One region of the Sporosarcina pasadenensis genome, then DNA from elsewhere that is predicted to be linked to it. Evidence: riboswitches for the same ligand, from Rfam matches in the RefSeq annotation. Region 1 holds a riboswitch; each other region holds the start of a gene.
What was found. Region 1 has a riboswitch for lysine ahead of dapA (4-hydroxy-tetrahydrodipicolinate synthase). Riboswitches for the same ligand answer to the same signal wherever they lie in the genome.
Positions count from the first base shown of each region.

Region 2: linked by a shared signal. The riboswitch ahead of AB1K89_RS06005 (amino acid permease) and the one ahead of dapA (4-hydroxy-tetrahydrodipicolinate synthase) in region 1 are both predicted to bind lysine.
Region 3: linked by a shared signal. The riboswitch ahead of AB1K89_RS06590 (Na+/H+ antiporter NhaC family protein) and the one ahead of dapA (4-hydroxy-tetrahydrodipicolinate synthase) in region 1 are both predicted to bind lysine.

Region 1 covers NZ_JBFEGM010000006.1:85,080-95,895, forward strand. Annotated here, with positions in the region: gene AB1K89_RS09820 (Sau3AI family type II restriction endonuclease) at 1-224, opposite strand, end outside; gene dcm (DNA (cytosine-5-)-methyltransferase) at 292-1,548, opposite strand; gene AB1K89_RS09830 (very short patch repair endonuclease) at 1,634-2,059, opposite strand; gene AB1K89_RS09835 (hypothetical protein) at 2,302-4,227, shown strand; gene AB1K89_RS09840 (hypothetical protein) at 4,217-5,062, shown strand; gene AB1K89_RS09845 (DUF6339 family protein) at 5,066-5,830, shown strand; gene AB1K89_RS09850 (NUDIX domain-containing protein) at 5,997-6,419, shown strand; gene dapA (4-hydroxy-tetrahydrodipicolinate synthase) at 6,595-7,479, opposite strand; lysine riboswitch at 7,605-7,783, opposite strand; gene AB1K89_RS09860 (toast rack family protein) at 8,103-8,831, opposite strand; gene AB1K89_RS09865 (hypothetical protein) at 9,258-9,503, opposite strand; gene AB1K89_RS09870 (hypothetical protein) at 9,796-9,984, shown strand; gene AB1K89_RS09875 (YkuS family protein) at 10,089-10,328, opposite strand; gene AB1K89_RS09880 (VOC family protein) at 10,524-10,816, shown strand, end outside.
Region 2 covers NZ_JBFEGM010000003.1:122,733-133,548, forward strand. Annotated here, with positions in the region: gene AB1K89_RS05995 (SH3 domain-containing protein) at 217-660, shown strand; gene ltaS (lipoteichoic acid synthase) at 1,238-3,193, shown strand; gene AB1K89_RS06005 (amino acid permease) at 3,309-4,757, opposite strand; lysine riboswitch at 4,866-5,044, opposite strand; gene AB1K89_RS06010 (deaminase domain-containing protein) at 5,293-5,910, shown strand; gene AB1K89_RS06015 (hypothetical protein) at 5,928-6,233, shown strand; gene AB1K89_RS06020 (hypothetical protein) at 6,697-6,996, shown strand; gene AB1K89_RS06025 (DUF2785 domain-containing protein) at 7,082-7,912, shown strand; gene AB1K89_RS06030 (DinB family protein) at 7,994-8,473, shown strand; gene AB1K89_RS06035 (alpha/beta hydrolase) at 8,612-9,538, shown strand; gene AB1K89_RS06040 (hypothetical protein) at 9,683-10,021, shown strand; gene AB1K89_RS06045 (hypothetical protein) at 10,285-10,599, shown strand; gene AB1K89_RS06050 (hypothetical protein) at 10,645-10,816, opposite strand, start outside.
Region 3 covers NZ_JBFEGM010000003.1:235,759-246,574, reverse strand. Annotated here, with positions in the region: gene AB1K89_RS06645 (hypothetical protein) at 1-292, shown strand, start outside; gene AB1K89_RS06640 (NifU family protein) at 209-445, opposite strand; gene AB1K89_RS06635 (YuzD family protein) at 530-856, shown strand; gene AB1K89_RS06630 (NAD(P)/FAD-dependent oxidoreductase) at 935-1,999, opposite strand; gene AB1K89_RS06625 (YuzB family protein) at 2,138-2,374, shown strand; gene AB1K89_RS06620 (TIGR01457 family HAD-type hydrolase) at 2,519-3,292, opposite strand; gene AB1K89_RS06615 (DUF86 domain-containing protein) at 3,295-3,744, opposite strand; gene AB1K89_RS06610 (YutD family protein) at 3,851-4,153, opposite strand; gene lipA (lipoyl synthase) at 4,170-5,132, opposite strand; gene AB1K89_RS06600 (methionine/alanine import family NSS transporter small subunit) at 5,299-5,406, opposite strand; gene AB1K89_RS06595 (sodium-dependent transporter) at 5,419-6,960, opposite strand; gene AB1K89_RS06590 (Na+/H+ antiporter NhaC family protein) at 7,239-8,816, opposite strand; lysine riboswitch at 8,955-9,129, opposite strand; gene yunB (sporulation protein YunB) at 9,185-10,000, opposite strand; gene AB1K89_RS06580 (bifunctional metallophosphatase/5'-nucleotidase) at 10,022-10,816, opposite strand, start outside.

The sequences.
Region 1 (10,816 bases):
TTCTTTTTCACAGGGGTCACTTTCAGTTCGATGCCTAAGTCAGCAAAGTCAGCCTCGCTAATAGAGTTAACCTGATAGCCAAAGAAACTTTCTTCGATTATTTGACCTAATTGTCCTTTAGCTTTTTCATTATTAATTCTGCCACTTTGATCAATTTCACCAAATGTTCTTCCTTCGGCCTGCTTTGCTTTATACATCAACTGTTCTTCATTTTGATAAATCATACAATCCCCCCTCACGCTAATACCAGTATTCTACCATAAAAGAAAAAGCCGATACATGAAGTATCAGCTAAAATGTAAGTTCCATTTGAATATCGACGGGTTCGCTCACTTTTTCAATTTCTTCGATGCGTCTTCCCATAATTTCAATGAGATCTACAACCAATGCATTCCCCATACAGAAATACCTCATACGATTAGACATACCTGCAGTCCAATCATCGGGGAATCCGTTCAACCTTTCACATTCGATAGGTGTCAAAAATCGCTTCTTTCCATCCACCTCAACAATATGAGTGCTTCGATTAATTGACCCCTCACTTGTTAACATAGTACGTCCTGGCTTGTCCAATTCATCAGTAGGGGACATGCCGCCCTCTGAGAAATGGTATTTATGTCCGTCAGCAGATGTTCTCTCAATTTTTTTAGGACCTCTCAAATAGCGGAATTTTTCCTCTTCCTCCGGAGTAAGGTAGAATTTTTCATCGACAAGCTTTTCGTCGATGAGGATATCCCGTAGTGGAGTTGGTTTCGTTAGTACAGGGTCTACGTGGGCGGTAAATATTTTACCTTCCCTCATGATTCCGGCAGTATGAAAATTAAATGAAAACTCATCTGAAATTTCGACTATATCATCAGGAAGTAATTCTGCACCCATCCGATCTTTATAAGGCGTTTCTTTGACCGGGAAGGATTTTGCAAAGAAGCCATTTTTGAAAACAATTTCATTCTCATCCAGTTTGGATTGTGCTTCTTCAAAAGGAATCCCATTTTTATATGCAAAGATAAAAACCCTTCTCCGTCTTTGGGCAAAACCATACTCGGCGGCATTAATTACCCGCCACTCTACGCTGTAATCCAAATCACGGAATGTTGCTAGCATAACTGCGAAATCCCGTCCTCTTTGGGAAGATGGTGATTTCAGCAATCTATCTACGTTTTCAAGTAGTACATACTTTGGATGTGCGCTTTCGAGAACTCTCTTGATTTCCCAGAAAAGCACTCCTTTTTTGCCTCGGATTCCTTGTTCGCCTGAAAGAGTTCGGGCTACGGAGTAATCTTGGCATGGAAAGCCTCCAACTACCATATCCGGGGCGAGTTCTTGAAATGTATCATTAGTTACTGTTGCGATATCTTCATTACTATGAATTCCACTCTGGAAATTCCGTGCATAACATTCAAAAGCATCCTGAGCCTTTCTGGACGGCTCCCATTGGTTACCCCAAACGACGTCGAAAAGACTTGGATTGGCTTGTTCCAACCCTCGGCGAAAACCACCGACGCCAGCGAATAATTCAATGACCTTTAAAGTATTGCTGTCAGACATTTTCGAACACCCTTTCGGTCCTTTTCTCTATTATAACCTATTTCGACAAAAAGATCAAGATCGAAATGAAAAAAATCTACATAATTTAAGTTTTTTCTAGTATCTTCACCATGTTCACGAATTCCATTGTATCTTCGACCGCTTTGTCAATATCCCCTCTGATTTCATGCTCCCAAACCCTCTTCACATGCCAGTTAATACCGGCGTAATACTCGGATATTTCCCTATCCCTCTCCACGTTACGTTTGAATTTCTTGTCCCAAAATTCCTCATTGCTCTTGGGGCGTTTGAAATGTTCGGGGCAGACATGCCAAAAGCATGAATCAACGAAGATGACAATCTTATATTTCTTGATTGCTATATCGGGTGTCCCTTTCAATGACCTGACATTTCGACGGAAGCGAAGTCCTTTTCTCCATAGGGCGCTTGCAAACATATCCTCAAGTTTTGATTTCGCTTTGATTTTGCTCATCGTCTTGCTGCGTTGCTCTTTGGACATGATGTCAGCCATGATTTTCATCCTTTTTTACTTAGGTTTCCCGATTTGAGAAGGGGCAAACAATAGTGAGTCGTTAATACTTACTGTGAATAGTCTGTAGTGTTGGTTATGCTAACGTTTTTACAAAAAACTAGAAGTGGATTGGCCCAATATTACTGTTATAATAAAATAGCACTAGTTAGTAAGTAACTAAACTAGCGAATATAATATTATTGATATATAAGAGTAACGCAACCTGACTAGGGGGATTTTATATGAATACGTTTTGGAACTTTCCAGCAGCTTCAGGAGGATTGATTAATTCAATCAACAATGCTGGTATTGAAACATTTCGCGGCAATGAACTTGACTCACTAACTCGTGAAATCTGTCAAAACTCGTTGGATGCAATAAAGGATGAAACAAATCCTGTAATTATTGAATTCAAATCATTTGACATTCCATCAGACAAGTTTCCGAACCAACAAGAGTTAGTCGAAGTGTATAAAAAATGTGAGCAAACATGGAACGGCAAAAATGATAAAAGTGAACAGTTTATTAAGCAAGCACAGCAAATTATGGCACAGCCCTTAATTCATTTTTTACGAATTAGTGATTTCAATACAAAAGGATTAGAAGGAGCTAGAAAAGGAGAATTGGGATCTCCGTGGAGTTCGCTAATTCGTGAGGCAGGTTCATCCAATAAAAGTGATAGTTCTGGTGGTAGCTTTGGTATTGGTAAATCCGCGCCTTTCGCGAACTCATTGTTGCGTACACTTTTCTATGAATCTTTAGATACGACAAATTACAAATCGCATATTGGTGTTGCAAACATCATGTCGTTTGAGAAAGAACCGGGATTAACAACCATAGGCTCCGGCTACTATACAAACGATGAAAGTTCAAAAGCGATTCCAGGATTCTTGAATTTAGATCCGAATTATGAACGAACAGAGACTGGGACAGATATATATATTGCAGGATTTAAACCGAAGCCTAATTGGGTAAGTGCGATTCGGAACTCAGTGTTATTTAATTTCTTTATAACGATTCATCAAAGGAAATTGATTGTAAGAATTGAGGATGAGGTAATTTCTCATGAAAATTTAGGGGAGCTAATTCAATCACTTGATGATACAAAGGAAGAATATCGTCACCTGAAATCATATTATGAAGTTCTCACTTCTGATAAAGCTTTAGCTATTCCTTCCCCTAAAAGAAAGTACAAAACTATTGGGACTTTCGAAGAAGGAGAGGCAACTCTTTATATTATGAAAGGTGATGATTTGAATCGGCGCGTCCTGATGACGAGAAAAGCCGGTATGCGTTTATTTGAGCAAAACCGAATCAGTGGAAGCATTTCATTTACAGGGATTTTAATTATTACCGGTCGATATATGAACCAGGTATTTAAGCAAATGGAAAATCCGGCACATACATTATGGGAGCCGAACCGCTACGAACCAAGTCCTAGAGAAGCGGAAAGGGCATTCAGTGATTTACGGAAGTTTGTGCGGGAGACGGTACAGCAAACGTTTCAAGTTGAAACTACAGACACAATGGATGCTATTGGCTTAAGTGACTTCTTACCAGATGAGCCTATCTTAGGAGCAGGGGAAGATAAGCGGGAATCACTTACGATGAAAATTAAAGAATTGAAACAAAAGAAGAAAACTAAGCAAAAGAAGAAATCGAAGAAGAGAAAAGATGGAGAGAGTTATTTAGATGATTTAGTATCTGCAGGATTATCTCCAGAAGGTGATGAACCAGGTCACTCGCCTGAAATCAAAGGAGATGGCATTGGTCAAGGTGGGGGTTCTGGTAACAACAATGGCCAGCAAGGAAGTGTTGATGAAGGAACCGGTACGGAAAAAGAAGGAAAAGAAAAGAAAGAGAAGAACAGGCCGATTGAAATAGAAACACGTTACATTTGTTTGGATAAAGAAGAAGGTCTATATCGAATAAGTGTTAAGCCGAAGAAAAAATTCGATAGAGGAAGGCTCGAATTTAAAGTATTGGGGGAGCAAGGAGAGTTTAAACTACCAGTTAAAGAGATTGAATCATCCCAAATTGATAACGTAACTATCTCGGGCAATATGGTCCGTTTCAAGAATAATGTCGGTAAAAAGGACATTTTTGTTAAGGTGAAAGTTGATTATGAACACTACTGTGTACTAGAGGTGAATTTATATGAGGTTTAACAGTAGCCTTCCATATCCAGTGCTAAATAAAGAAAATGATAACTATCTAGCCTCTCTATTCGAAGTGGAGGTTAAAGCCGAAAAGTCTTTCGGGCAGGTCAAGCTTGAAATGTTTTGCTCTTTAGAAAACGAAGGTATCGAAAAGCTGATAGAAGAAGGGAAGGCGGCATTTGTAATGCATATTGAATGTCCGCAAACCAGTTATCGTTCAATTGTTAAATCTAATGTGCCGAGGTTATCTGCCCAAATTAACGATCAACAATTGCGGGGGAAAATGGAGATTCGCCCGTTTATCATTGCAACCACTACGATTGAAAACTATACAAATATGCAGCTGAATGACTTTTATCGTGATTTACCATTAACATTTGAAAAGGGTAATATGTTGGCAACTGCAGAAGCGATAGATATAATTTTGCACGAAGAGTCTACAGAGACTCAAAATTTGCCATCAATAATTACTGTTCGCCGTGTGGAAAAATCGGAACATATGAACATTCAAATGAGCTCAGATCAAATTCTGATAGAATTGCCAAAAGCAATATATGACAAGTATGCGGAATATGCAGGTTCGAGATTAAAAGACACAATCTTAGCCACGGTTTTCACACCCTGTTTGGTGGATGTCTTTCACATATTGAAAGAGGATACTACAGGATACGAAGACTATAAGTGGTACCAAGTACTTGTACAGATTTTTGATAATAACAATATACCATTTTCCCAAGTGTTAGACGGAACCGTCCCTGTTATCCAAGCGGTACAACTTGTCCTAAGAAACCCTCTCGAAAAAGCATTTAACGAAATTGAAAAACTTATCAAAGAGGAGGACTAGTTGATGAAAATAAAGTTTTTATCTGAAGATGCATTACAAGACTTACGCGTTAATTTTGATGCTTATAAAGAACATTACTATAGTAAAGATAATGCATGGTTTGATAATTATTTTGCTAAGGAAGGCGCAACTTTTGAGTCAAATATTGACTACAAACAACCAAAATTCAATTTTGACAGCGACTATTTGGTGAGCGATTTTGAAAATGTGAAGATTGTGTATGATGCCTTACAGCATTTGACCGTCGCAGAAGCTACCCATGAACGTTTGTGGGCTGGATTAGCACATATGCAAATGCGGGAATTTAGCTATTACCGCCTATCTTTGGACTTGGAAAAGAAGAATGACAAACGAATTCAGTCGGCGCTCTTCTTTACTCATAGTGCAAAACGATCCCTATATGTTCATTTGTTAGCACGTCTATGGTGGGTAGGTTATATGACTTATGATGATGCAAATAAAGAGGATCCGTACTGGCTCACCGAGTTTTTCTCATCCGCGGATTTTTCGGCCAGATGCGTTGTCTTTTTCTCTAGTAACTTCACTTCAAATCGTAATATCACCAAAGGTGTTTTACGTGCTCTTATAACACTTAAAAACGAAGGCTTACAAATCAAGCGTGAGCACTTTGTCGAGGCGAATCGTTATCTTAACATCTTAGGCGGTGCAATGATTCTTGATGTGCTTGAGGAAGATGAAGTGAAAGAGATGATAATGGCTAGGCTTAAAAAAGTTTATAATATTGAGAGAGTAGCCGTTTTGATTTGAATTTGAGTCTATGTGCGGAAATTGGTTTTTAGTTCAAAAACAAAGAGATAGCAGAGCCCAATTCATCTTGGAGCTCTGCTTTTATTATTCTCCCACACAATTAAAGGAGATTCCGGCCTTGGCCAGGAAGATGTATAAGAATGAAGTGAAAAGGGAGAGAGCCAACATGTTCATCGTCAACACAGAAGCGGCATTATACAAGGATGGCCGTTATTTATTATGCAGACGAAGCGAAGAGGAAGAACACGCGCCTGGTGGAATAGGGTTAGTTGGTGGGAAAGTTGAGCTTGAAGGAGCAACTTCGGATATTTTAGAGCGTACGATTGCACGAGAAGTGGAGGAGGAAGTGGGGCTTGTTGTCAGTGGGCATATGCGTTATGTGTGCAGTACAAGCTTCATTACAGACCTAGGGGAACCGGTTGTGAATGTCGTTTTTTTGTGCGAGGAGTTCAGCGGTGAGCCGTACGCAGTGAGTGCTGATGAAGTGGCGGCTGTGTACTGGATGACGCCTGAAGAGGTGTATGCCCATCCTGAAGCTGAGGATTATTTGAAGGAGTACATTCGAAGAGCGGAAGATGTTCGTTTGTAGGATTTCGGTTTAATTTGTCATTCAACCATAAAAAATAACCCATCCTTGCGTTAGCCGCTCTGATGGGTTATTCCTATCTGTGCCGATCCCGTAGGGGAACCTACAATAATACATGGACCGTTCAATATGCGACCATTGGACGGTCCTTTTTTTTCATTACCATAAGGGTGCATAGTTAGATTTTCACTTCTTCATAAATAGCCAAAGCCTGTTGTAATGAACGTAGTTGTTCATCATTCAACGGAATCATCGGCAAGCGGACTCCGCCGACTTGAATTCCTTTCAGGCTCAACGCCGCTTTGACAGGTGTAGGGTTTGGAGCAGCGAAGAGTGCTTTCATCATCGGCAGCAGTCTTCGATGATTGCTAGCCGCCTCTACGGTATTGCCTATTTTGAAGTTGCGGATCATCGTTTGCATTTCATTCCCTAACACATGGGCCGATACAGAAACGACACCTGTTCCGCCAATCGATAATACAGGAAGTGTCAGTGCATCATCACCGCTGTATAATGAAAAGCCTTCTCGCGTACGTTCGATAATTTCAGCCATTGCATCCAAATTACCGCTCGCTTCTTTGATTGCTACGATATTCGGGATTTCCGAAAGGCGGATGACCGTTTCGACCGACATGTTGACAACAGTGCGTCCTGGTACGTTGTACAGCATGATTGGCAATGAGGTGGCTGCCGCAATAGTCTTAAAGTGTTGATACATTCCTTCTTGGCAAGGGTTGTTATAGTACGGGGCGACGAGCATGATTCCATCGACGCCTACGTCTTCTGCAAGCATTGTCAGTTCGATCGATTCTCTCGTATTATTCGAGCCTGTACCGGCAATGACCGGCACTCGTCCATTTACAACTTCAACTGTAAACCTAAACAATTGGACTTTTTCTTTGTCCGATAACGTTGGGGATTCCCCTGTTGTTCCAGATACCACTAGGGCATCCGATCCATTGGCAATTAAATGATCGATCAAGTTCCTAGTCGCCTCAAAATCAATTTCGCCTTGTGCATCAAAAGGTGTCACCATTGCAGTTACAATTTGTCCGAAGTTCATTAGTTCTCCACTCCTATAATTAATTTTTTTGAAAAAATTAGAGGGGAGAGGGCAGTTGAAAATGAACGCAAAAAGCAACAACGAGGGCTCGTTGTTGCTAGAAATAATAACTAAATTATTTCATTGCATAAGATAGCCCTCCATATAGTTTCCTATATGACAATTCTGGACTTGTTCAACCCAGAACCAGCTTCGAGATAAATGAGAATCTCTCCACTTCGGCAAATTCCCCTTTCCACAACCTTCATAGGATCTCATTATCCTCAGATTGTATACTGATGGTCTTTGCGCCTCTATCCTTACTTCAAAACTTGCGAAATAAGATAATGTTAAATTATATATGACTTTACATCGTATCCGGTTCAATTGCAAGTAAAAAATGAAAATAAAATGAATTGACGTTATTTCATCGTGTAGATAGCAAGCAATACAGAGTAGGGTTCACAGCTTTGTGGTGCCTGTGCGGCGAACTATTCGGACAATACAATAAAAGTGTATACGAGGTAGTTAGAAACCCATTAATTTAGGGGTTTTATATAATTTAATTTTGTATTTAAATACACTCTCTCGAATTGTCATAAATGCACCGTGCACAGGCACCGACACAATGGCACCGACACAATTTACTCGGCAATCTTGAATTTGACGTCCCCGACGCCGATGTCGAGAAATAGGTCGATGATGACTTCTGCATCTTCGTAGGCTTCATTAATGTAAACTCCTTCGTTTTGCTTGATGAAGTCATTCAATTCCAGTCTTCCAAGGCCTTTTGAAACGTTTACTCTGACGCCGGTCTGTTTCGGAAGGATGATCGTCACATCACCAACTCCTAAATTGAAGTCCGCTCGAAAACCTTTGCTCCAAGCGCCGCTCAGGTCGATGACGGATTCACCAACTCCACCATCCACGGAAAGGCTATTTAATTGGAGACCTTCCAATTTCAATCTTGACTTTGAAACCCCCATGTCAACATTCAAATCAATTGGAATTACATTCGTCAACTGAAGATCCCATTCGTTGTCTACTTTGCGTTTATTCAAGCCGAACGTTGTCTTGGAGCCTTGCTTAATCTTGACGTGGCCCGTATCCTTTTTTTTCTTATATGTCACTTTCGGTTCCAGTCTTTTGTGATTATAGGTAAACTCGCCACTCACCCATTCAGGGGAACCACCCTTGACGTACAAGTTGCCAACTCCGAAGTCGATATCCACTTTCAGAGCATCGGCACTGTCTTTAGCAATCGAAATTTCATTCCCACTTGCCTTCGCAAACCAATTGTTATACCCATAGATGCCGATAACAACTAGAAAACCCGTCAACAGCACAATCCATAATAGCTTATTCATTTTCATTCATTCTCCTTCTGCCCCATTTTATTCTATTCTACCTCATTCAAATGAAAAACTTACCAGTCTCATGTTTGAATTTTACATACGTCTAAGGGCTGAGAGGGAATGCGACCTGAACACAGATGTTAATGGATTTGTGACTCACATGTTTTGTCCCTTGCATTAATATATTAGATAAAAGAGTGATGAAAGGATGAGGTGTTGAGGAGGGTTCTTCTATATTCAGTAACTGTCGTCATCGGGATGGTACTAGGCATTGCCATTACAATTCTCATGGAATTATAAGTCGTTCGGAATCAATAAATCCATCCTCGAGTTTCACTACTCATTGGATGGATTTTCCTATGCACAGCACCAACACAATTAATTTAGACAAAAAAACAGAACCTACGACTGCTTCGTAGGTTCTGTTTTACACAAAAGCTCTTTTTACATAGTTTTTGTTTCTAAGTCAAAGATTCGCGATTTAATGTTCACTAATTCTTTTGAAATAGCTTGTCCATTAATGATACGCTGGCTAGTTTGGTGCTCAAACTGACCGCCGATTCCTTCCAAAAGATGATCGACTTGATCAAACCGGCTATGCATTTCCGATTTCAAGCTGCCTACATCGGATCTCAGGTCGCCTATTTCCGACTTCAACCCTTCAAGCAATTGCAGAATCCTTTCCTCCAACTCTTTATCCTCCTTTCTTTATCATCTGTTGTCTGCGAATTCGTGTATAGTCTATTGCTTACAGTATACAGGAAATGTAAAAGATAGTCCATAAAAATAGAACGTTTGTTTTGGGTAAATATATTGACTCCACGCACCTATTAAACACTGAACTTCTCAATTAAAATCATGAAAACTGTACACTTAACTCTTGTCCTGTCGGTAAATCGACGTACTCTATAGTGACGGGGGAATGGTGAATAGTGAGCCTAATCCGCTATCCCTTGCCAATCATAGGGGAGGAGGTATGGACATGTCATTATTTTTTGAGGATGAAATAGAGAAAGTGAAGAGGAAGATCGGTCCTTCGGGATTAAAGGAAATGATGTCTCAGGATCCCCGCTTGAATGGACAATTGGATGAGCTCCGTGCATTTCAGCGAAGGTACAGGGCGAAACAGCTGGAAGCTTCACGCAGGCGCCAGACATATTATTACCATTGATCAGTACAGCCTGCCAATCGTTCAGTCGATCGGCAGGCTGTTTTTTGATTGGAAGGAAACAGAAACTAAGGCTGCTGCCATAGATTCTGCTTTTTCGGGGATGCTTATTGGAGGAGGTTCGCTTTCTTTTCTACTGCTTGGACAACGTCGTCAATCGACATGCCTTTCATGGTGATGACCGGAAAGTTGAATTCATGCGTGTTCCCTTCATTGATAGCACGGACGACGCCGATATCATAGCCGGTGACGTCTTCATCTGTGTTAAACATTTTCGCTTCATAACCTTTTGCCACGAGGGCATTCATGACATCTTCATATGGTTGTTCAACGGCAATTCTTACCATTTCCATTTTCCTCCTTTCGACTCTTCGTTCAACTTCTCCTATACAGTTCCCTGTATTTTTGAATTTATGAATGAAACTCTTATGTGAATCCTTTTGAATTGGGTATAACAAGGTTGACGCGGTCATTTTTCATTCATAATGGTAAGATTAGGATTAGAACTAATGCAAAAGAAAATGAGGAAAGAGGGATGGAAAATGATTCATAAAATCGGACAAATTATGTTGTATGTAAATAATCAGGATGATGCAAAAATGTTTTGGACTGAAAAAGTTGGGTTTACCGTCATTTCCGAGCAGGACAATGGCCAAGGGATGAAGTGGATTGAAATTGCACCGACCGCACAGGCGGAAACGAGCATCGTTCTGCATAATAAAGAGCTCATCGCAAAAATGCAGCCGGAATTGAATCTGCAAACCCCTTCACTTCTATTGTTCACGGAAAACCTGGACGCACTGTATGAAGATTTAAAGAGCAAACAAGTGAAAGT
Region 2 (10,816 bases), on a different contig from region 1:
ATGAATTTTCCTAAATTCCGAAACAGGCGCAATTGTCGTTTATTTAACTAACGGGTGCTTTACTTTAAGTTCGTTGAACTGCTTGAGGGCTCATTTCTTATTCAACTAACGGAGCAGATTAGTTGAATGAACAAAAAGGGTTTTTATGACAATCCATTAAAGGAGTTTTGTCCTTTTTGTTGAATAGGTTAACTACAAAGAAGAGAGGTGATGCAAATGAAAAAGGGGATTTCTATATCAGTGATTGCAGCAGGGTTTGTTTTTGCTGCTTTTTCGAACGCTTTTGCTTCAGAAAAAAGGTTGTCTTACACAGACAGCTCAACTACACCCCTTTCAGAGTCGATTTACCAAAGTGGAGACGTAATTTCTGTTACAGACACTTTAGCTGACAATTATTTTCATTTAGTATACAAGAATGGTAAGGTCGTTCTTTTTCCAGATCATAGCCAAGATGACCCAAACAATAAAGATAGAACGGTTGTAGTGTACTATCAAGAGTTCGAGAAAATAAAAGAAACAAAAGAAAAATACGATTACGAAGAGGATATTGAAGGAGAACCGTACATAGGGTCTCTAAGATTGTTGCAAGCGGAAGCTATGGCTTCTGGAAATGGTTGGACAGCTACATTCAGTGGAAAAATCTCTAAATCGGTCGAGTGAATTATAACGACAATTAAGTGCACCTAATGGATGGGCTTTTTTTGCTGAAAACTTCTACTTTCACTAACGGGTGCTTTAGTTCAGTAAGAGTAGTAAGATGCTTTTCTGAAAACGCTCATTTCTGAGCGTTTTTACATTTAACTTAAAATACATTGGATACGCAAGACAAATTGGAGATGACCCTTTTACCACACAATTTTTACTCAATAACAAAAAGGTATTAATTCCAATAACAAATTAAGCACACTCAATAATTGCATTTTAAATAAAGCTGAAAGGACACGATTTACCGTGGCCTTTCAGTTTTTTTATAAAAATTCCAGGCTCAAAAAAATTTGAATTTAATCGGAAGCTGGCACTCAAACTTACAGCGCGAGCCGTAAGTAGTCAATCTACACGCATAGACGCTTACGTATTGGAGCTTTTGATGTAGGTTCAATTCATCTTGGAAATCTTATCAACTTGACGCAAAAGCTAAAGAGGAGTATTATATTTTAGCTGTAGAAAAAAGTTAATTTAAAACAATATTTTCCATAGATCAGAAGTGAGATAAAAAAATTAAAAGGTTGGTGTTTACATGAGAAAACAATGGAATGTCAAAGCTTTTCTTTTACACAACTTTTTAGGAATATATGCAGTAGCTGTATTGATGTTATGGATGAAAACATATATCACTCAAACCACACAATTTGAATTAGGGGTAGAAGGACCTCTTCAACAATTCCTTTTACTCCTAAATCCGCTTGGTTCAGCATTGCTATTTCTAGGAATTTCTTTGTTGTTTAAAGGAAAGAAAAAATATACAGTGCTCGTCGTCATGTATACGCTCATGTCGATTCTTTTATATGCGAATGTCGTCTATTACCGGTTTTTCAGTGATTTCATTACAATTCCTACCCTTATGCAAACGCAGAATTTCGGGGATTTGGGCGGCAGTGTTCTGTCCTTGCTAAAACCTTATGATATTTTGTTCTTTGTGGATGTATTCGTCATGATGTATCTTCGATTTTCACGTAAGGTACAAAAAGAGACAAATCGGGTAGGATCTAAAAAAGCGACCGCCATTATTGCTGTCGCATTAGTCATTTCCATTATCAATCTAGGACTCGCTGAAGCGAGTCGGCCGCAACTGTTAACTCGCGGCTTTGATCGAAACTATATTGTGAAATATCTAGGGCTGTATAATTACACGATTTATGACTCGGTGGAAACGGCGGCAGCGTCATCGCAAAGAGCGTTGGCGGATAGCAGTGATCTTACAGAAGTGATCAACTATACACAATCTGCTTACGCCGAACCGAATCCGACCTATTTTGGGGTAGCCAAAGGAATGAACGTCATCTATTTGCATTTAGAATCATTCCAAAACTTCCTGATCAACTATAAATTGAACGGAGAAGAAGTTACACCGTTTTTAAATTCATTAACAAAAGATGAGAATACAGCGTATTTCGATAACTTCTTCCACCAAACGGGCCAAGGCAAAACGTCCGATGCGGAATTCATGTTGGAGAACTCCCTATTTGGACTGCCGCAAGGATCTGCTTTTATTACGAAAGCACAAAATACGTACCAAGCCGCCCCAAGTATCTTAAAGGATTATGGGTATACATCCGCTGTCTTCCACGGTAATAACGGCAGCTTCTGGAATCGGAATACCGTCTACAAAGCATTTGGATTCGACCATTTCTTCGATGCGAGTTATTATGATACAAGTTCCCCAATCGACATGGCCGAATACGGATTGTTGGATAAACCGTTCTATGACCAATCTGAAAGTCTGTTGAGTTCACTGCCGCAACCTTTCTATTCGAAATTCATTACGGTAGGAAACCACTATCCGTATGCTATGAATCAAGACTTAGTGACAATCGATAAAGCCCAGACTGGGGACGCTAGTGTGGACGATTATTTCCAAACTGCGCGGTATACAGACGAAGCGATTGAAAAAGTCTTCACTCGTTTAAAGGAAATGGGCTTATATGATAACTCGGTCATTGTTCTGTATGGCGACCATTATGGTATTTCCGAGAATCATAGAAGAGCGATGGCAAGAGTCTTAGGAAAAGAAATTACCCCTTATGAAAGTGCGAACTTGCAGCGCGTCCCTTTATTCATACATGTTCCTGGAATGAAAGGCGGCATCAACCACACGTATGGTGGCCAAACAGACCTTCTTCCGACGTTGCTGCATTTGCTTGGAATTGATACGAAAAACTTTGTTCAATTCGGTTCCGATTTATTCTCGAAAGAGCATAATGAGGTTGTCCCGTTTCGTAATGGCGATTTTATCAGCCCGACGATCGATTCAATTAACGAAAAGTTTTATGATAATCAAACAGGCCTACCACTTGACGAGCGTCAAATGGAGCGTGCCAATGCTTTGAAAAAAGAAGTGGATTATAAATTGGAGCTTTCCGATAAAGTCGTGAATGGCGACTTATTAAGATTTTATACGCCAAACGGGTATACACCTGTCGATCCTTCTCAGTATAACTACACTAAAGATGCAGGTGTACAATCAAACGAATGACATATCGCAACAGAATAAGCATGTTCTCTCTGATCGGAGAGGGCGTGCTTATTTTTTGCATTAAAAAACAGCCGAATGAAGAGGGGAGACCTCTCACATCCGGCTGTATTTCATATCATTTACTTTCAAAGTCACAGTCCTTCAATGGAATCAACTTTGTTTTGTACTTCACTTTATAAATTAGCCAAACGATCAAGAAGAGGGGGAGACCGATATAGGAAACGAGTGCGCCGTTCCAATCGATTTCTCCGCCCGTAAAGGCTTGGAAGTTTTGGCCGGCAATGATGAAGATACATAGGACCAGGGCCAACAATGGACCGAACGGGAACCATTTTGCGCGATAAGGAAGATCCGACAGATTACCGCCTTGCGCAATATAGGCCCTTCTGAAACGGTAGTGACTGATGGCAATCCCAAGCCACGTAACAAATCCAGCCATCCCCGATGCGTTCAACAACCAGACGTACACCGTACCGTCCCCGAAGAAAGTGGAGAGGAAGGCAAGGGAGCCTACTAATGTCGTGGCGATCAACGCATTGACCGGCACGCCTCTCTTATCCAATTTCCCTAAGAACTTCGGTGCATTCCCACTGCGCGCCAAATCCCAAAGCATACGCGTGGACGCATACATGCCCGAGTTACCCGCAGATAAGACGGCGGTCAAAATGATGGCGTTCATGACAGAAGCGGCAAAAGCGAATCCAGCCCGTTCGAAAACGAGTGTGAATGGACTGACAGAAACCGACTCACTCAATAATCGTGCATCCGTATACGGAATAATCATCCCGATGACGAAAATCGCAAAGACGTAGAAAAGGAGGATGCGCCAAAATACGGAGTTCACCGCTTTCGGAATCGTCTTTTCCGGATTTTCACTCTCACCGGCAGCGACTCCAAGCAATTCTGTACCTTGGAATGAAAAGCCTGCTGCCATGAAAATACCTAGGATGGCAAAGAACCCTCCGTTGAACGGTGCATCGCCAATCGTGAAGTTCGTAAAGCCGATCGCTTCGCCGCCCATGATGCCAAAGATCATCATAAACCCGGTAATGATGAAGATGATGACCGTCACAACTTTAATGAGTGAAAACCAGAATTCGGCTTCGCCAAAACCTTTGACGGACAAATAGTTGAAGCCGAACATGATCAGAAGCGCAAGTCCGCTCCATAAGAATGAAGGGCTCTCGGGAAACCAGAATTTCATGATCAATACCACCGCCGCCAGTTCCGCGGCAATCGTAATCGCCCAGTTGTACCAATAATTCCAGCCAATCGCAAACCCGAATGCCGGATCGACGAATCGGGTGGCATATTCTTTAAATGATCCCGCCACAGGCATATAAGCCGCCATTTCAGCAAGGCTCGTCATCAGGAAGTAAACCATGATCCCGACGGCGACATACGCCGCCAATGCCCCTCCCGGCCCTGCAGTATGGATTGCCCCGCCGCTTGCTAAGAAAATCCCGGTTCCAATCGAACCTCCAAGGGAGATCATCATCAAATGGCGAGCTTTCAATGTCCTCTTCAATTGCGGAGTACTCGTAGATGTTACATTGTTCTCCATGTTGTCCACTCCTTTTTGTGACGGAAGGTCCAATCTAACTAGTATAACCCAAAATAAAAAACAACCATCGAAGAAAATCGACGGCTGTTGGATAAATGCGTTAATCCTTCCGAAGATAGTTCTCCACGTTGAAAAACGTGACAATGATGTTCCTATTCGAAAACATCACCAGCCTGGATATCCAATGATCTATCCACACTTCGGCAACTTATCCTTTCAAACGGAGTCAACAATCTCAGAGAATCTCGTCCGTCCTACTCTTATAAGCAGCAACCTCTATCCCATCGGTGAATGGGAGTATTTAATTAATGTATAAATTATAGTGCGATATCATTCATAATGCAATGGTAAACATTGCACATTTACGGCTAACCATTGTAGATAGGGGAGTTTAGGAAAGGTTTATAGGTTTATTGATCGCGCATATTTCCAGTAAGGATCTGTGCCGGGTTTTGTAAAAGATTCATTTTAAATATCTGAAAAGTGTGTTTAAATAAAATGAGAGAGTAAAGTATAAGAAAAGGGGAATGGAATAGTGGGGAGTCTAAATCTACTCGAAATTGATTACAGTGATGAATTTGCTGTAGAAGTAAGAAAGACACATTACAATTTAGTAACAGCAATTGAAAAGCAAGTTGGAAAGAAGTTGCCACTTAGAGTCAGACGAAGAATCCTCTTAGGAAACAATTTGGCGTACATGTCGTTTAAAGGAAAAGCTGCAGGGCAAGAATTAGAGTTTATTTTATGGGCACATAGTGCTATCAACTGTAAATCAAAGTTGACCGAGGAATTTAATGAGTTGTTTAGCTTATATTATTGTATCCCGAGTGATAATCCCGAAATTCCTTCCGGTTCAGTGAACGAAAAAAATAATACCCTAACATATAATGAACATATAAACGAAGATTTTGAAGGGAATCCAATTTACAACAGAAATAATGACTCGGAGTCTAAACTTATTGAAACATTTTTGGAAAAGGTGGGGAAAACTGAAGTTGAAGGTGAGCTGTTTATTTATACAACTTTAGGGCCTTGTCTTAGTTGCGAAAGGAAAATAGCAACCCTCCTAAGTCGTTACTACATAGATGAGATGGAGAATTTAAATGCTAATGTATGGTACTGTACTGACTATAGCAACAAAAATTTTATTTAATAAACGGAGGGATATATATGAATGCTACATATAATAAAACACGTGATTTAATAAAAGAAAAACAATTAAATGTCCTAAGTAATTTTAACTTGGAGTTGATGAAAGTGGCAATGTTTAATGGTCATGACCCTTTAGATGATTTACTTTCGATGGAACTTGATGAAGTATTAGATTTAGTTAGAGAGGCTTATGAGTATTATATTGAGGAAGAAGAATGCACCCAAAAAGTAGCGAAGGCAAAAGCTTTAGAGGAAGTTACTTTATGGTATTACGGTAACGAAGGTAAAGAATTAAATTTAAGAGAAAGAGTAAATGAATTATAATGCTTACTTGTTGGTAGGCACTTATAGGATAAAACTTTCTGTCGCAAATAAGAATTTCTCACAAAAATACTGTGCACGGAACTGATAAAATAACCAATTGTATCAAATTGAATGAAAGAACGAGACATATTCAGTTCGAGGGTGTCTCGTTTTTTCTGCGGACTTAGACCTTCGTTTTGAATTAATAATTCTAATACAGGAATTACTCAGCTCAGCTTTTTAATCAAAGCATAGAAAAGCTTGGCCGGATAAAATATATTAGCAAGCTACATTCTAAAACAGCGGCCTTTGAAACAACATTCGAAACTACCGATAGAGTTATCTCGGCACATTTCCTGAATAAGGATCTGTGCCTGTTTTAATTTGGGTCGTTTGCTTGAATGATTCATTGGAACTTTTTGCGTCATGAACCGTATTACTAATAATCGGAAAAATACGGAGGGGATATTTTTTGACAAAAGAAATGAATATGCCCAAAAAACACAGCTACGGTAGCTACATTTCACTGCTTATAGGAGTTGTTTGTTTCTTTATCGTTTTCGTGGAACCTACAAAAATTGCAAATGTTGGATACTTGGTTGGCGATACGATAACGCTTTTCCTCACAGCTGCGGGTATTTTATTATCAATTGTTGGCTTGGTGAAAAGAACGGAGAAAAACACCATACCGATTATTTCATTACTACTATCTTCATCCTTCTTTCTCTTTTGGATAATCATGATACTTTTATTGTTCACTGGGCAAATCCCATTTGCACCATAATGCAGCAAACCTGGAATACTAATATGAACTGATCGATATACCCGAAGCTAAATTGAATAAGATTAAAACAGAAGATGGTGAGAGTATGACACTAAAAACAGAACTGAAAAATTTAGATAAAACGTTACAACATGGCAATTTAGATGTTCTTATTGAAAGAATGCTGGAGAATATAGGGTCAATCGACTTGGAACTGAGGGATACACTAATTTATAATTCATTTGGAAAACTAATTATCGAAGACTATTTAACAATAAAGCAAATGAATTATATCCTTGATGTTTGTTTAAGAAACTTATTCCTGAATATTGACCAACATGAAGATGACTCAGTTTTTAGCCGTTCTTTTTCCGCTTTAGTTATTGCCCTGATCTTAAAGAAAGATAAAGAAAAGCGATTCCTGTCAGATGATACTCTGAAACAATTATTTGAAAAGAGTATTGAATACTTAAATCTTGAAGAAGATATACGTGGCTATGTAGTTGGGAAAGGATGGGCTCATAGTATTGCTCATGGAGCAGACTTATTAACAGTTGCCATAAGTCACCCGAATTTTACAATTACGTTCTCTTCTGAATGTCTTGAAACAATCAAACTATGTTTATTCAAAATTAGCACGAAAGAAGTACCGTATGTTGATGAAGAAGAGGAAAGACTCGTTTTCGTAGTGGAAGCACTTCAGGAGAAAGGCATAAGTGATAATGAAATTGAAGATTGGTTATCCACTATTTCTGATGAACTAAATGAACTATATGAAAAAGAAGGATATAGTTTAAATTTCTTTTGGAAGAAATCCAATGTAATCAACTTCTTACGAGCATATTATTTCAGACTGCTGTACAAAAATGACTGCTTGAAATTACGGGAGAGTCTAGTGGAAATTTTAGAGCGGTGGCATAAACAAATCTACAACTAAAAGCATTTAAGAATTTCTATACATACGTGCACGATAATCGAATAAAATAATGCTGTACAGGCCAAAGGGGATGGATTTGTCATGTTATATAAATTGTTTAAATACAATTGGCAAGTTAGAGACGAATGGGTTGAATGGTGTGAAAGTCTCCCTATAGAAGAACTTACTAAGATACGGATTGGTGGAATGGGAAGCATACTTTATAACTTATTTCATGTAATCGATTGTGAACAAATATGGATTAATCAACTACAAGAAACACCAGTTATCCAAAAAAACATGAAGACAATAACAAGTTTGGATGAAATTAAAGAGTATTCTAGACAAACGAAAAAAGTAAGTGAGAGTTTTATTAAAAAGTTTGAGAAAAGCGATGAAAGAAGATTATTTACCTTTACTTCGAAAAGTGGTGAGAATAAGCAATGGACTTACGACAAGGTGCTCTATCATATTGTTACTCATGAAATTCACCATATAGGCCAATTGTCTATCTGGTCGAGAGAAATTGGAATGAAGCCAATTTCTTCAGATTTAATTTTTAGAGATATTGAAGGAATTTAAGATAAATGTTTTCAAGTAACAGCTAAGGCGTCCATTTAACGGAAATACAACCATTTCGTTGGACACAGGCTTATGATCCGGAAGATATATATGGGCAATAATCGTCAATGTATCTACTAAGCTAATCGGGTAGAAAAGTTGAAGAGGGATATTTTAGGGGGAATAAACATTATTTCAATAATAAAGGTAAAACAAAAGAAAATGGAAGTTCTCAGCAAAGGCAACAAAGGAAAAACGATTATCATACTATCAGGGATGGGCTGTTCCTTTGATGAATGGTACAACATTACAGAGACCTTAGCTGAAACAAATAGAGTAGTTATGTTTCACAGACCTGGACTCGGTAATAGCGAAATTCGGAACGAACCTCGTAACACGGAAGCTGTCGTTGAGGAATTAATTGATCTATTGCTAGTTCTTGAAATAACGGAGCCTATTATTTTAGTTGGTCATTCATACGGGGGTTTGTGTGCACAACATTTTGTTAAAAGTCATCCTCAAAAGGTTGCAGGATTAGTGTTGGTGGATTCCACTTCGGAGGATTTACGTGAGTTAGATGAGTTAAGTTTACCTGTATTGAATAATTATGATACAGATAAAGTCTGGTTAGAGAAATGTAAATCCTATTCCTTGATGGAACAAGAGCAGTTAAAGAGAATGATAAACCCTAGTATTCCAGAAAAGTTAGAATTAATTCCTGAAAAGGTTCAACAAAGATTATTAGATTTCCTAGTAAGGCCTTCTCTATACAAAGCGATGTATTCTGAAATAAGCAATTGGAAAAAAGATGCCGAGATGATTAAGTCCATAGAAACGACTCTGAATGTACCACTAATTGTTTTAGGAAGAGATAAAGAGTTTAGCATTAGATTGGAGATGCAAGATGGGCTACCAGAAGAAGAATTAAGGGTCTTTGAAGAAAAATGGGAAGAACTCATTACTAGACAGGGTAACCTTTCAAACGATAATAAAATACTATTCGTCAACGGTTCAACACATTATATACATATTGATAGACCTGACATTGTCATTCAATCAATTTCTGAGATTGTGAACCAAATATAAGTATAGTAACAAGTTTCTTATTTGTTTCTAGCGTATCTGAACGTCGCTGCTATTGCGTTCCAAGTGATTGTAATTCTGCTTTTAAAAGTTTTTTGATATGTATGGGCCGTTAGAAATCAGTGGCTTTTTAAGAGAGGGTTAAACATGAAATCAAATAGACTAAAAATGGTATTGATAAATTTACTTTTTATAGCTTTATTAATAGCTTGTAATGAAAAGGCGGCAACAGAGTATGTAGATGCAATTATTGCCAAGGAAGAGTTAAGTAAAGAATTGGACAATCCAAATAGTATGTTTAGACAAGGCGATCTAATGGTGACGTCAATAGGAATAAACGAAGAAACCAATACACTTGAAGTAGGTCTTTTAGTATTAAATAAAGAGACAGAAAAAGAATTCAAGGCCACTTTTTTTAAAGATATATTGCATCATAAGGAAGTTAAGTTGAAATTAGTTCAGCAAGAACCAGCTGCGGCGCACTAAATCTTTTTAGGACGAAAAGTTTTGAGATTAACGGTTTCATAAAATGATTACGAAAACGAAATAGATGGAACACTATATTTTATTTATTATCGGGCACAATTCCTGTAAGAATCTGTGCCCGTTTTTAATTTGTCTGGTTACTTGAATAGGAAGTTGGAACTTTTCACGAAATGAAACGTATTACTAATAATCGGAAAATTCACGATGGGAAATTTTGAATCATAATCCAGCAAACTGGCGCTTTATTACTAGGGGGGAGTATATTGAATATTTTACCGTATATTATTCCGCCAATGATAGCGGTTTTGGTTGTTAGTACGATTATGTCGATTATATATAAGGATAAAGAAAAAAAGGATAAAGGGTTTGTACTAAATTATTATCGATTAACTTATAGAAGGAGATTCATACGTACCGTTTGGGCAGTTCCAATTGTATCCCTGATATATATCGCTTTGTATCGGTTTAGTGATATAACGTCAAATGAGTATAAAATCATTGGAGTATTTTTCTTTTCCCTGCTCTTACTAGACATCGGCTACAATTATTCGAAATGGAAAAAGAATGAGAAGAAATGATAAGAAATGATAAGTGAATTGCCTAAAGGGAAGCATTTCTAACCGTTAAGTCAACGGAAAAGGAGGTTGTACCAACTTGAAAAAGCCTTTTAGTATTTGGTCGATTGTCTTTATAGCATTTGGATCACTGGCACTTGTGATGAATTGGATTTCGCTAGACATAATCGAACCTATTGTCCTCATAGGATTTCTTCTTTTATTATTTGGAGTGGTTTTT
Region 3 (10,816 bases), on a different contig from region 1:
GCTCGCTTTGGGCGCGGAACGCCTTGCTTTGGGCGCGGAATGCCTCACTTTGGGCGCGGAATGCCTCACTTTGGGCGCGGAATGCCTTGCTTTGGGCGCGATATGCCTCACTTTGGGCGCGGAGCGACTCGCTTTGGACGCGCGCGTTAATAAATTGAAAACAAAAGGGACTGTCGCAGAAATTTCTTCTGGACAGTCCCTTTTTCAATTAGAATACTTGCTCGACTTCGACGACGCCAGGTACTTCTTCAAGCAAAGCTCGTTCAATACCTGCCTTCAAAGTGATTGTTGAACTTGGGCATGTGCCGCAAGCACCTAGGAGACGAAGCTTAACAACTCCCTCTTCAATATCTACGAGTTCACAGTCTCCGCCATCCCGAAGCAGGAATGGGCGCAATTTATTTAAAACTTCTTGTACGGGTTCCATCATCGCTGTATCTGTCATTGTATTATTTCTCTCCTTTCATTATACTTATTATAAACTGGATTGAAGAAAAAATCCAATAGAGAATCGGAAGGGGTCATAATCGTGGAGAAAAACAAAGTAAAAATCGAAATTTACGGAGCGGATATTATATGCGCGAGCTGTGTGAATGCACCTTCTTCAAAAGATACATACGAGTGGCTGGAGGCAGCAATTGGCAGGAAGTATCCTGATCAGCCATTTCATATTGAATACATCGATATTGAATCGGACATCGCGGATCCGAAACAGAAAGGCATTGCGGAGCAAGTGAGGAATGATGAGTATTTCTATCCGCTTGTCATTATCGAGGATGAAGTGATCGGCGAAGGCTATATTCAGTTGAAACCGGTGTTCAATGAGTTGGAGAAGTATGGATTTACTCCCGCTTAATGTTTTTATTGATAATGAAGCAAGTTAACTGAGAACCAAAAAAACCTTTTCCGCGTGTTGTGGAAAAGGTTTTTACTATTATCCATTATGCCATTTGTACATCCATAACACACCCGACTTCAACAGTCTTGCAATGCGTCCTGTAACGGTACGGTCTGCAAGGTAGGCGAAGCCTTGTTTCTTTCCTAGTGAGCCCATGAAGCCTTTGAGCTTGATTTCCGGCATCTCTTCTGGCAAAGGTTCATTGTTCCATACGTGGCGTAGCACACGGACGATTTGCTCCGCTTGCTCTTCCGCAAGCTGGGCGCTCGGCGCGTGAGGCAGGTCTGCGATGTCACCGACGACATACGCATCTTCGTATCCTGGAATTTGGTGATATTGGTTCAGCACGATGCGTCCCCTGTTCATTTCCACATCCAGTTCACGTGCAATTGAAACCGGCTGGATTCCGGCAGTCCATACGACGGCGTCGACATGGATTTGGTCCTCGTGATTGTAGAGGACATTCTCTTCGACTTTCGTTATGTTCGAGTTTGAAATGACTTCTACTTCATGTTTGTCGAACCAATCTTTGACGTAATTGCTGAGTCGTTCCGGGAAGTCTTTGAGGATGCGTGGTCCCCTGTCGAATAATTTGATTTTCAAATCCGGCCGGCTTTCCCTCAACTCACTCGCCAGTTCGATTCCGCTCAATCCAGCACCGACTATGCCGACTGTCGCACCGCCGCCAAGACCTTGAAGCAGCTTGTAAGTAGCGCGAGATTGGCCGATTGTCTGGATGCTGCTCGTGTATTCCGCCGCTCCCGGAACGTCATGGTAGTTATCCTCGCATCCGAGTCCGATGACAAGCTCATCGTAAGAGATCTCTTCACCATTTTTGAGGGCGATTGCTTTGTCTTCCAATTTGATTCTTGCGATTTCCCCTTCAACAACCTTTAGCTTTTCATGGGATGGTAAGGCGACACGGATGTCCGAGTCTGGTGCCGTTCCCGCTGCCAATGCATAAAATTCTGTTTTAAGACTATGGAAAGGTGTTCTATCAATCAATGTGATTTCCAGATCAGCGGGCAATTCTTTATTGAGTAGACGAAGCAAAATTCGCATATTACCATAGCCTGCACCTAATAACACTAGTTTTCTCATAGTTTTCTCCTTTGCCAATCGTTTTCCGATTTATTCCCATCATGATTATAACAGTTTGTGACATGTTTCACAATAAGACATCCTATTTGACGACAGATGAAAATAAGAGTAGCATGCCAAGTAGGTGAGGTGATCGTCGTGAATCCGATCGTAGAATTCTGTATGAGCAATCTTGCTAACGGTTCACAGAAGACATTGGAAGCGTTGGAAAGGGATCCAAATATAGATGTGTTGGAATATGGCTGTCTCAGTTATTGCACGAAATGTGCTGAAGGATTATATGCACTCGTCAATGGTGAAGTCGTCGAAGCAGACACACCAGAAGAATTGACAGAGCGGATTTTTCAATTCATAGAAGAAAATCCTTTATTCTAATTTCAAAAGCGGAGAGTGGCGTTTAGTCTCGACAGGCGCTGGAGGACTTGAAAAAAAGGCACTTTTTGCCTTTTCTTTCAAGACCGAAGCGACCCGAGAGGCTGCCACCCAGAGCTAGACGAAGACAAGAAAGAACCGTAATTTTCATTGCGGTTCTTTTTTATTCCAATCTGCAAGGCTTTTGTAAAGATATGTCGGTAACTCCAACTGCGCCTTCACCGTCTCCAAACTTGTGACGCCGCCCTCTACATAGATCGTATCGATGCCGAAGCGGATTCCTGCCTGGATGTCGGTTTCGTAATTGTCACCAATCATGACCATTTCGTCTTTCCTATACCCTTTTTGTTGAATGAAATGCAGCATATGCGGCTCCGGTTTTCCAATAACGATAGCAGTGCGATCCGTCGTCGATTCCAAAAGCTTCACAAACGAGCCATTCCCCGGGACGAGCCCTCTTTCTGTCGGGAATGCTCGATCGCCATTCGTCGCAATAAAAACCGCCCCAGCGCGTATCGCCAAACTGGCGGCAGCGAGTTTTTCATATGTAATGCTGCGGTCGATTCCAATGACGACGACGTCCGGGCTTTGTGAAGTCAGCTCAAACCCTTCCGAAACGAGTGCTTGTTCTAGCCCTTCTTCGCCAATCATCATGATGGATGCACCGTCGAAATGCGCTTTGCAATATTTTGCGGAGGCAATGGCCGATGTCATGATCTGTTCCGGTGTTGTCTCAATTCCCATCCGCTGGAGTTTCGTTTGAAATTGGTTTGCCGTCCGAGAAGAATTATTCGTTATATAATAAGGTTCAATGCCGCTTCGCTGAAGTTCTTCAATTAAGATAGCAGCTTCCGGAATCACTTCATTTCCCCGGTAGACAGTCCCATCCAAGTCAAAGCAAACCGCTTTGTAGTTGTCCATCTTTATTGCTCCAGCGGGCTGAAGGCGGAAACAGGACCGAGTTCATTCTCCAAATAATGCCTTACCTTATCCGGAAATGCTTTAATTTCTTCCTTTGTTTCAAGTAAAACCGCTTCAATCTCTTCATTGTCCACTTCAACAAATTCCCGGACGATCATCTTTCGGAGTCCGATCACTTTTTTCAACGGGTCACTCATTTCAGCCGTAATCACTTTCTCATCTTCCATGATGTCGATAATATCGTCATAGCTTCCAGGATCACGCATAATGAAGCCGTCGATCATGGAATTGCCTACATCGATGATTGACTCGACGAGCGTATGTGCAATCCTTTCGAGTGCTAGCGATTGGACTTTGCTCTCATTCCATTTTTGATGCCCTTCAAATAAAGCGAGAAGGCTTTCCATATAAGCAAGTGTTTCATTGATTTTTTGACGGTCGATAAAGTACAAAGTTGTTCCCTCCCGGTAGTCTAAACTCCACTCCATCATATCATAATGGGCACACGAATAAACCGCCTTGTACACAGCATCCTATGTACGAAGCGGTTCATCCATCCTATTCCTGTTCGACCGGCTGCACCTTCACCCTTCCGACTTTTTGAAGGACAAAGTAGGCACATCCGAAATTACAGTATTCATAAAGATAATCCTGTAATGTGCTTATTTTCGTTTCATATGTCGCCTTGGAATTACGATCCTCGTAAAAACCTTTCAGCCGGAGCTGACCGTAACCCCAATCGCCTAAAATATAGTCGTATTTAGATAGCACATCGCTAAACCTTGCGACCAATGCTTCCTCGTTGAAACCATCCCGGTAATCCGTAATAATTTCGTATTCGTAGTTATTTATTGTTACCAAACTTATCACCGCCATTTCAGCTATGCACCGTTGTTGATTCTAACAGGGCGTCTCCGATCCGCTGTTTTTCTTTTGCTGCGGCATTGACCTGTTCGTCCGCATGATAGCTTGAACGTACCAATGGACCCGCTTCACAATGTGAAAATCCTTTAGACATTGCAATTTTACGAAGCTCTCCAAATTCTTGAGGCGTGTAATATTTTTGGACTTTCAAATGTTTTTTCGTAGGCTGTAAATATTGGCCGATCGTCATGATATCGACTTTATGGGCACGTAGGTCATCCATCGTTTCAATAATTTCCTCCATTGTCTCGCCAAGCCCAAGCATTAAGGAAGATTTCGTCGGGATTTCAGGATACATTTCCTTTGCACGGAGAAGAAGCTCCAACGAACGGTCATATGTCGCCCGTGCTCGGACTCTCGGCGTCAACCTGCGGACCGTTTCGATATTATGATTTAGTATATCCGGCTTCGCGTCCATTAAGCGCGCTAGATTATCATAATCCCCTCCCATGTCGGAAGGCAACACTTCAACAGTCGTAAACGGGTTTTTGCGACGAATGGCACGGATCGTTTCAGCAAATACAGCCGATCCGCCGTCCTTCAAGTCATCTCTCGCAACCGCTGTAACTACAACGTGCTTCAAGTTCATGAGGGAAACGGAATCCGCAACACGTTCCGGTTCAGCCAAATCAAGTTCGTTCGGCAATCCGGTTTTCACTGCACAGAAACGGCAAGCGCGTGTACAAATAGCACCTAGAATCATGAATGTAGCCGTACGGCGTTCGCCCCAGCATTCATGGATGTTTGGACAACGTGCTTCTTCACATACGGTATGTAAGTTTTTTTCGCGCATTAATTTTTTTAAGTCCGTATAGTTTTCGTTCGTGTTCAATTTAATTTTAAGCCAATCGGGCTTTCGAACATGTTCTGTCTTTTTCCCTATTTCTGGTCTACATGACACGATAACCGACTCCATTCCTAGTTGCTTGTTTTGCAGTATATCACTTCTGTCAATGTAACATATATTCTGACTTCCAACAACTATCGATAACATAGAAAATTCAATGGTAATACTAGGAAAATAGGAAGAAAGCGCCATATAAAAGGCGCTTTCTTCATTGGTCATTTCAATTCATACAGAATCAGGCTCTGCCTTTGGATTTGGATACTGCCCAAAATATACTTCCCGCAAGTCCTCCCCAAATGACGAGGATTCCGAGAATCATCATGAAAATAGCTCCACCGCTCATAGCGAATCCTCCTTATCGATTATCGTAGTCTGTTGAGTCCAATGCTTTCTTGTTCCATTTCAGTGCCGTAAATATGATTGCCATGATGATGGCGAATAATGCAACCATCCAGCCGCTTGACATGATGAACGCATCCGGATATCCTTCGTAGTTTCCAATCACGTTTCCTTCCGCGTCTGTATGCAATTTCATAATGTTTTTGCGCACCAAGTCTATCATCATATACCCAAGGACTAGTGGTGTTATGACACTTAAACAAACTTTCCACCACATGCCGACGCGTATATCCGAGATTTCATTCGCATGCGATTCGAAAACGCGAAGCTTTTTGAAGACCCATGCGATTAGAATGACCTCGACCAAACCGATTGCTGCTACACCGAACTGGTTGATGAAGTAATCGGCGACATCGAGGAAATACAAACCGCCGCGTGTAGCGAACAGCAATGAGATAATTGCTGCAAGCCCTACACCGAAAAGGACGGACTTTGTACGCGAGATATTGAATTTCTCCGAAACCCCTGCGATATACGTCTCACAGATCGAGATGAGCGATGTAAGACCTGCCAAGACGAGAGACAGGAAGAACAAGGCTCCAAAAAGTCCATTCATCCCAGGCATCTCATTAATGATTTTCGGGAATACGACAAACGCGAGTCCAACGCCAGCGGAAGCAACTTCTGCAACCGAAGTGTTCGCTTGTGTCGCCATGAAGCCAAGCGCGGCAAACACTCCGATTCCCGCAAGTAATTCGAATCCTGAATTCGCAAATCCAGTAATGAATGCGTTATTTGTAATATCCGACTTCTTCGGCAAGTAACTTGAGTATGTAATCATGATGGCAAAAGCTATGGAAAGACTGAAGAAGATGTGTCCATATGCCGCTACCCATACTTGAGAATTTGCCAGTTTGCTTAAGTCCGGTTTGAAGAATGCATCTAGACCGAGTGCCGCCCCGTCAAGAGTGACTGCCCGGATGACGACAAGAAGGAACACGACGACAAGCGTCGGAATGAAAATCCTGTTCGCCAACTCGATTCCTCGTTTAACTCCTGCCAAAAGAATAATGAAGGCGATTGCCCAAACGAGGATGAGCGGAACAAGCACTCCTGGCACAAGCCCGCCGACTTCCCCAGGATTATCCGCCAAGTTAAGTACGCTTCCGAATAGGAATCCTCCAGTATCATCCCCCCATGCCATATTGAAGGAATAGATCGTGTACTTCATTGCCCAAGCGATGATGACTGCATAATATGTTGAGATGACGAACGAGACGAATATGCCCCACCATCCCAACCACTCAGCCCCTTTTCCTTTCATACGAAAGAATGATAGAGGAGCTGAACCGCGATACTTATGACCTATCGTAAATTCCATGATCAAGATTGGAATACCTGCGGTCAGAAGTGCAAATAAGTAAGGTATAAAAAATGCCCCACCGCCGTTTTCATACGCAACGTATGGAAAACGCCAGATGTTACCTAGACCGACAGCAGATCCGACAGCCGCTAAAATAAAGCCGGCGCGGGTCCCCCATTGTGAACGCTGTTCCATTACAATTCCCCTTTCCTTTGATTATGTTAAAAGTTTAACATTTTCAGATTATTATATAATCTTAAAATAAGTATATCCGTCTTAGTATCTATTGTCAAAATGTTTTTTTATTGAAAAAATACCCATTTCGTATTATGACTTTTCCCCTTTATCGTCTTCTGAATGGGTACCGGTAGTGGAAATTTATGATTGGGAACATCGATATATGTCCGGTTGAAACTCAAACCAAAAAATGCCACATCCGCCGAGTGACCGGCGGTTGTGACAGTTTATATCAGTTAGAAGGAAGTTGCTTTCACTTCTGCTCTATTCCGTTTTGATGTCCATACAGTAAACAAACCAGCGATTAGGACGATAACTGCTGCAAGTCCGATCCAAACCGATCCTGTGAGCCCAAGGACTAAGTAGCCGATTACAGCAATGCCTGCTGAAATCAAAGCATATGGGAGCTGTGTAGATACGTGATCCATATGGTTGGATCCTGCGCCCGTCGAAGATAGAATCGTCGTATCAGAAATCGGTGAACAGTGATCTCCAAAAACAGCCCCTGCCAATACAGCAGATAATGCCGGAAGAAGCAGTTCTGGCTCCGCATTGATCATAATCGTTCCGGCAATCGGAAGAAGGATGCCGAAAGAGCCCCACGAAGTCCCTGTCGAAAATGCCATTAATCCGGCGAGCACAAACATGATGGCCGGCAGGAAGTTGACAGGCACATTTGACTGTTCCACAACACTTGATAAGAAAGGCCCTGTTTCCAATACGCCAATTAAATGCGTCAATCCCCATGCAAAAATTAAGATGAGAATTGCTGGCATCATAGCGCCGACACCACTTATAAACGCTTTGCCTACAAGGCTGTAGGAAGCTGTCTCGTTTTTCCCCATTTGTGATAGGTAAAGGACTGCTGCTAATACTGTTCCCGCAAGACCACCGACCATCAATGACAATGGAACGTCGGTGTTTTCAAAAATAGTCCAAATGCTTGCCGATCCGCCGATGCGATAGCCTGTCCAAATCATCATCCCTAATGTAACGATGACTAAAGTAATGATCGGTGCAATCAAATCAATGACACGTCCATAGGAATGGACAGGAAAATCCTCTTTCAATTGACCCGGAATCTCTTTGTTCGGGTCGAAAAGTTCTCCTTTTTCTTGGGCGCGTGTTTCATGTCTTTTCATTTCAAAGTAATCGATATTTGTCCAAGCAAAGAAAAACACCATTGCCAATGTAGCGATAACGTAAAAATTCATCGGTGCCATCATGAGAAATGCGGATAATGGCGAGTAGCTGATTGCAGCAGACGTGCCAAAGATAAGAGCCAATTGGCCGATGAGAAATGCTCCCCAGCTGGAAATCGGCGAGATAACACAAATCGGAGCGGATGTGGAATCGATGAAGTATGCCAATTTCGCCCTTGAAATGCGATGCTGATCCGTAATCGGTCGTGCAATTTGCCCGACAGCCAATGAATTGAAATAATCATCTACGAAAATAAGGATTCCAAGGAGCACTGTCAGCAACTTCGCTCCGCGTCTCGTTTTAATGCGCTTGACGGCCCATTCCGCAAACGCCCTGCTTCCGCCGGACAAACTGACAAATGCGGTAATGACTCCTAATAATAAAATGAAAACCATGATGAAAATATTATACGTATTCAATTCCCCTTCAGACCAGAAAGAGACGATCATTGCAGTCCAAAGATTTTGCAACGTATCGACCGGTGAAAAGCTTGCGACCAATAATGCCGCTGTCACAATCCCCGATCCAAGTGATAATAATACCCTTTTTGTCGCCAACACCATAACAATTGCCACGATTGGCGGCAAAATTGAAACCCAAGTGCCTATCATAAAAATTTCCTCCAATTTTTCGGAACGGTAGGTTTTTAGAATGAAAAAAACCGACACCCTCTACACTAGAATGTGTAGTAGGTGTCGGCTTATTCTACGGTTCGTTTGTAAGATAATCTAAGATGTTTTATCTAACGTACGATCTGTAGCTCATCATGCGATTCGCATGACAGTGTCATTCCTATTCGGAATAACCCCAGCATGAATGGATAGGCAACCCAGTACATGCTTCGGCAAAACTTCCTTTCACGGGCGGTCATCGATGCCAATCTCGCGTCCATTACTAATAAGCCTTGCAGCCTCTACCTAATCGGTGTTCCTCTTGTGCTACTAGCGTAACAGGTAATCACCCTTTTTTCAAGAGCTTATTATTTTCCGCCACCAATGATCGGATACGGCACTTCTATTTGAGGGGGGTTCTCCCCTCCCCGGTTATATATTTGAGGAATAGGACTTTGAATCAAACCGATCGCAACAGGTATCTTCTGTTCCACGACACTTTTCCGCGTCGCCAAAGGAACGATGATCTGGACGTTGACCGTAACCAATATATTCACTTCGACCATTGCGTTGTTAATGCCGAACTCTGTAATACCTGTATCGACAGTAGTCTGTGCTTCCCCAATGACATGGAACCGAATCGGAATTTTAGGGCCAAAGTTCCCGATCATAGGGATGCCCGTCGCTTGCCCCATCGGCACGAAGAAGACGACTCCTCCGTCAGCCTCCATTGCCTCAGGATCATATTCGATATTTTCACTGAGAGGCAGCATTTCCAAATTTCCGCTCTCAGCCATTTTTAGATGCGCCTCTACAAGGCTATGTATCTCCGCCCTCGTTTTATTAATGATCTCAGCATTCAATGTATTTGTCACCATTCCAGGTGAATCATTCGGTACATTTTCGATGATTTCACTCACATCATAGATATCAGTAGATCTTGATTTAATTGCCTGTGTAATGACATGCGCTGCAATCCTCTCCGTTTCAACTTCCGCGTATTGCAGATAAATCGGAGTGAGTTTTGAGTTTACAAAATAAAGAAACAGGGCGATTGTCACAAGAAACGCTGGAAAAAGAAGCGGCAATAAGCGGCGCTTCCTGCGAGGCCTGCCATTATTACTGGAACGGCGATACCGATTCCATTTTTTATAATTTCGAGACGGCTGCCCGTAAAATCTCAAAACGACCCCTCCTGCCTAATATTATGCAGGACCGGGGTCGTTCATTCTTGTTCGTGAAGTGCTTTCAGTATCATCCTTATTGACTCTGCCATCTCTTTTCATCCCGTACCAAACGAATACATCCCGAATCAGTTCGGGCATATGATACTCTTTCTTCGCCTCTTTCAAAACGGGGAAAAAGAAGCCGAATGTGAACATGTCTAGTGTTGCCAGTTTGAAGGTTTTTCCGGCAACGACTTTCCGATTGCCCGCATACAGTTCTCCGGCGCTTTTTCTGAAGAGCCTTTCAAAGATCATTTTACCCATGAAATTTCCACGAAAGCCAAGCCCTTTGATTTCCGTTTCCGGCCACGATTCGTTGCCAGCGAGCTTATAAATTTCCAGCAACTCCGCCCCGTCCAGCGTGATTGTACATGGATTGATCGGATGCGGAAGCAAGGAGTGTACCATGCGTTTCGTCACCCAGCCTTTTTCGAGGCTTCCTAAGAAGATCCCTGCGTTGAACATAGCACAATCCGCACCTGTATAATCAATCAATGCCCTTCCGAAAAATGAGGACATCGGACTTTCCACGAAGAGCTGTTGTTTTAACGGACTTGTGTTATAGAAGACTTTTTCCTCCAGCGCTTCCTTCCCTGCTTGAATGAGATTATTTACATCCTGGATATCTTCTTCATGGCTTTCCAGCTCGTTCACATGGACAACTTCCGCTCTTTTTTCGACGACATTCTTACTGTCCAGATCGATGTGGATTTCAACATGTCCTACATATTCACCAAACTTGCCTGTGGCGGCTAGTAAAGTGTCATTCACCAT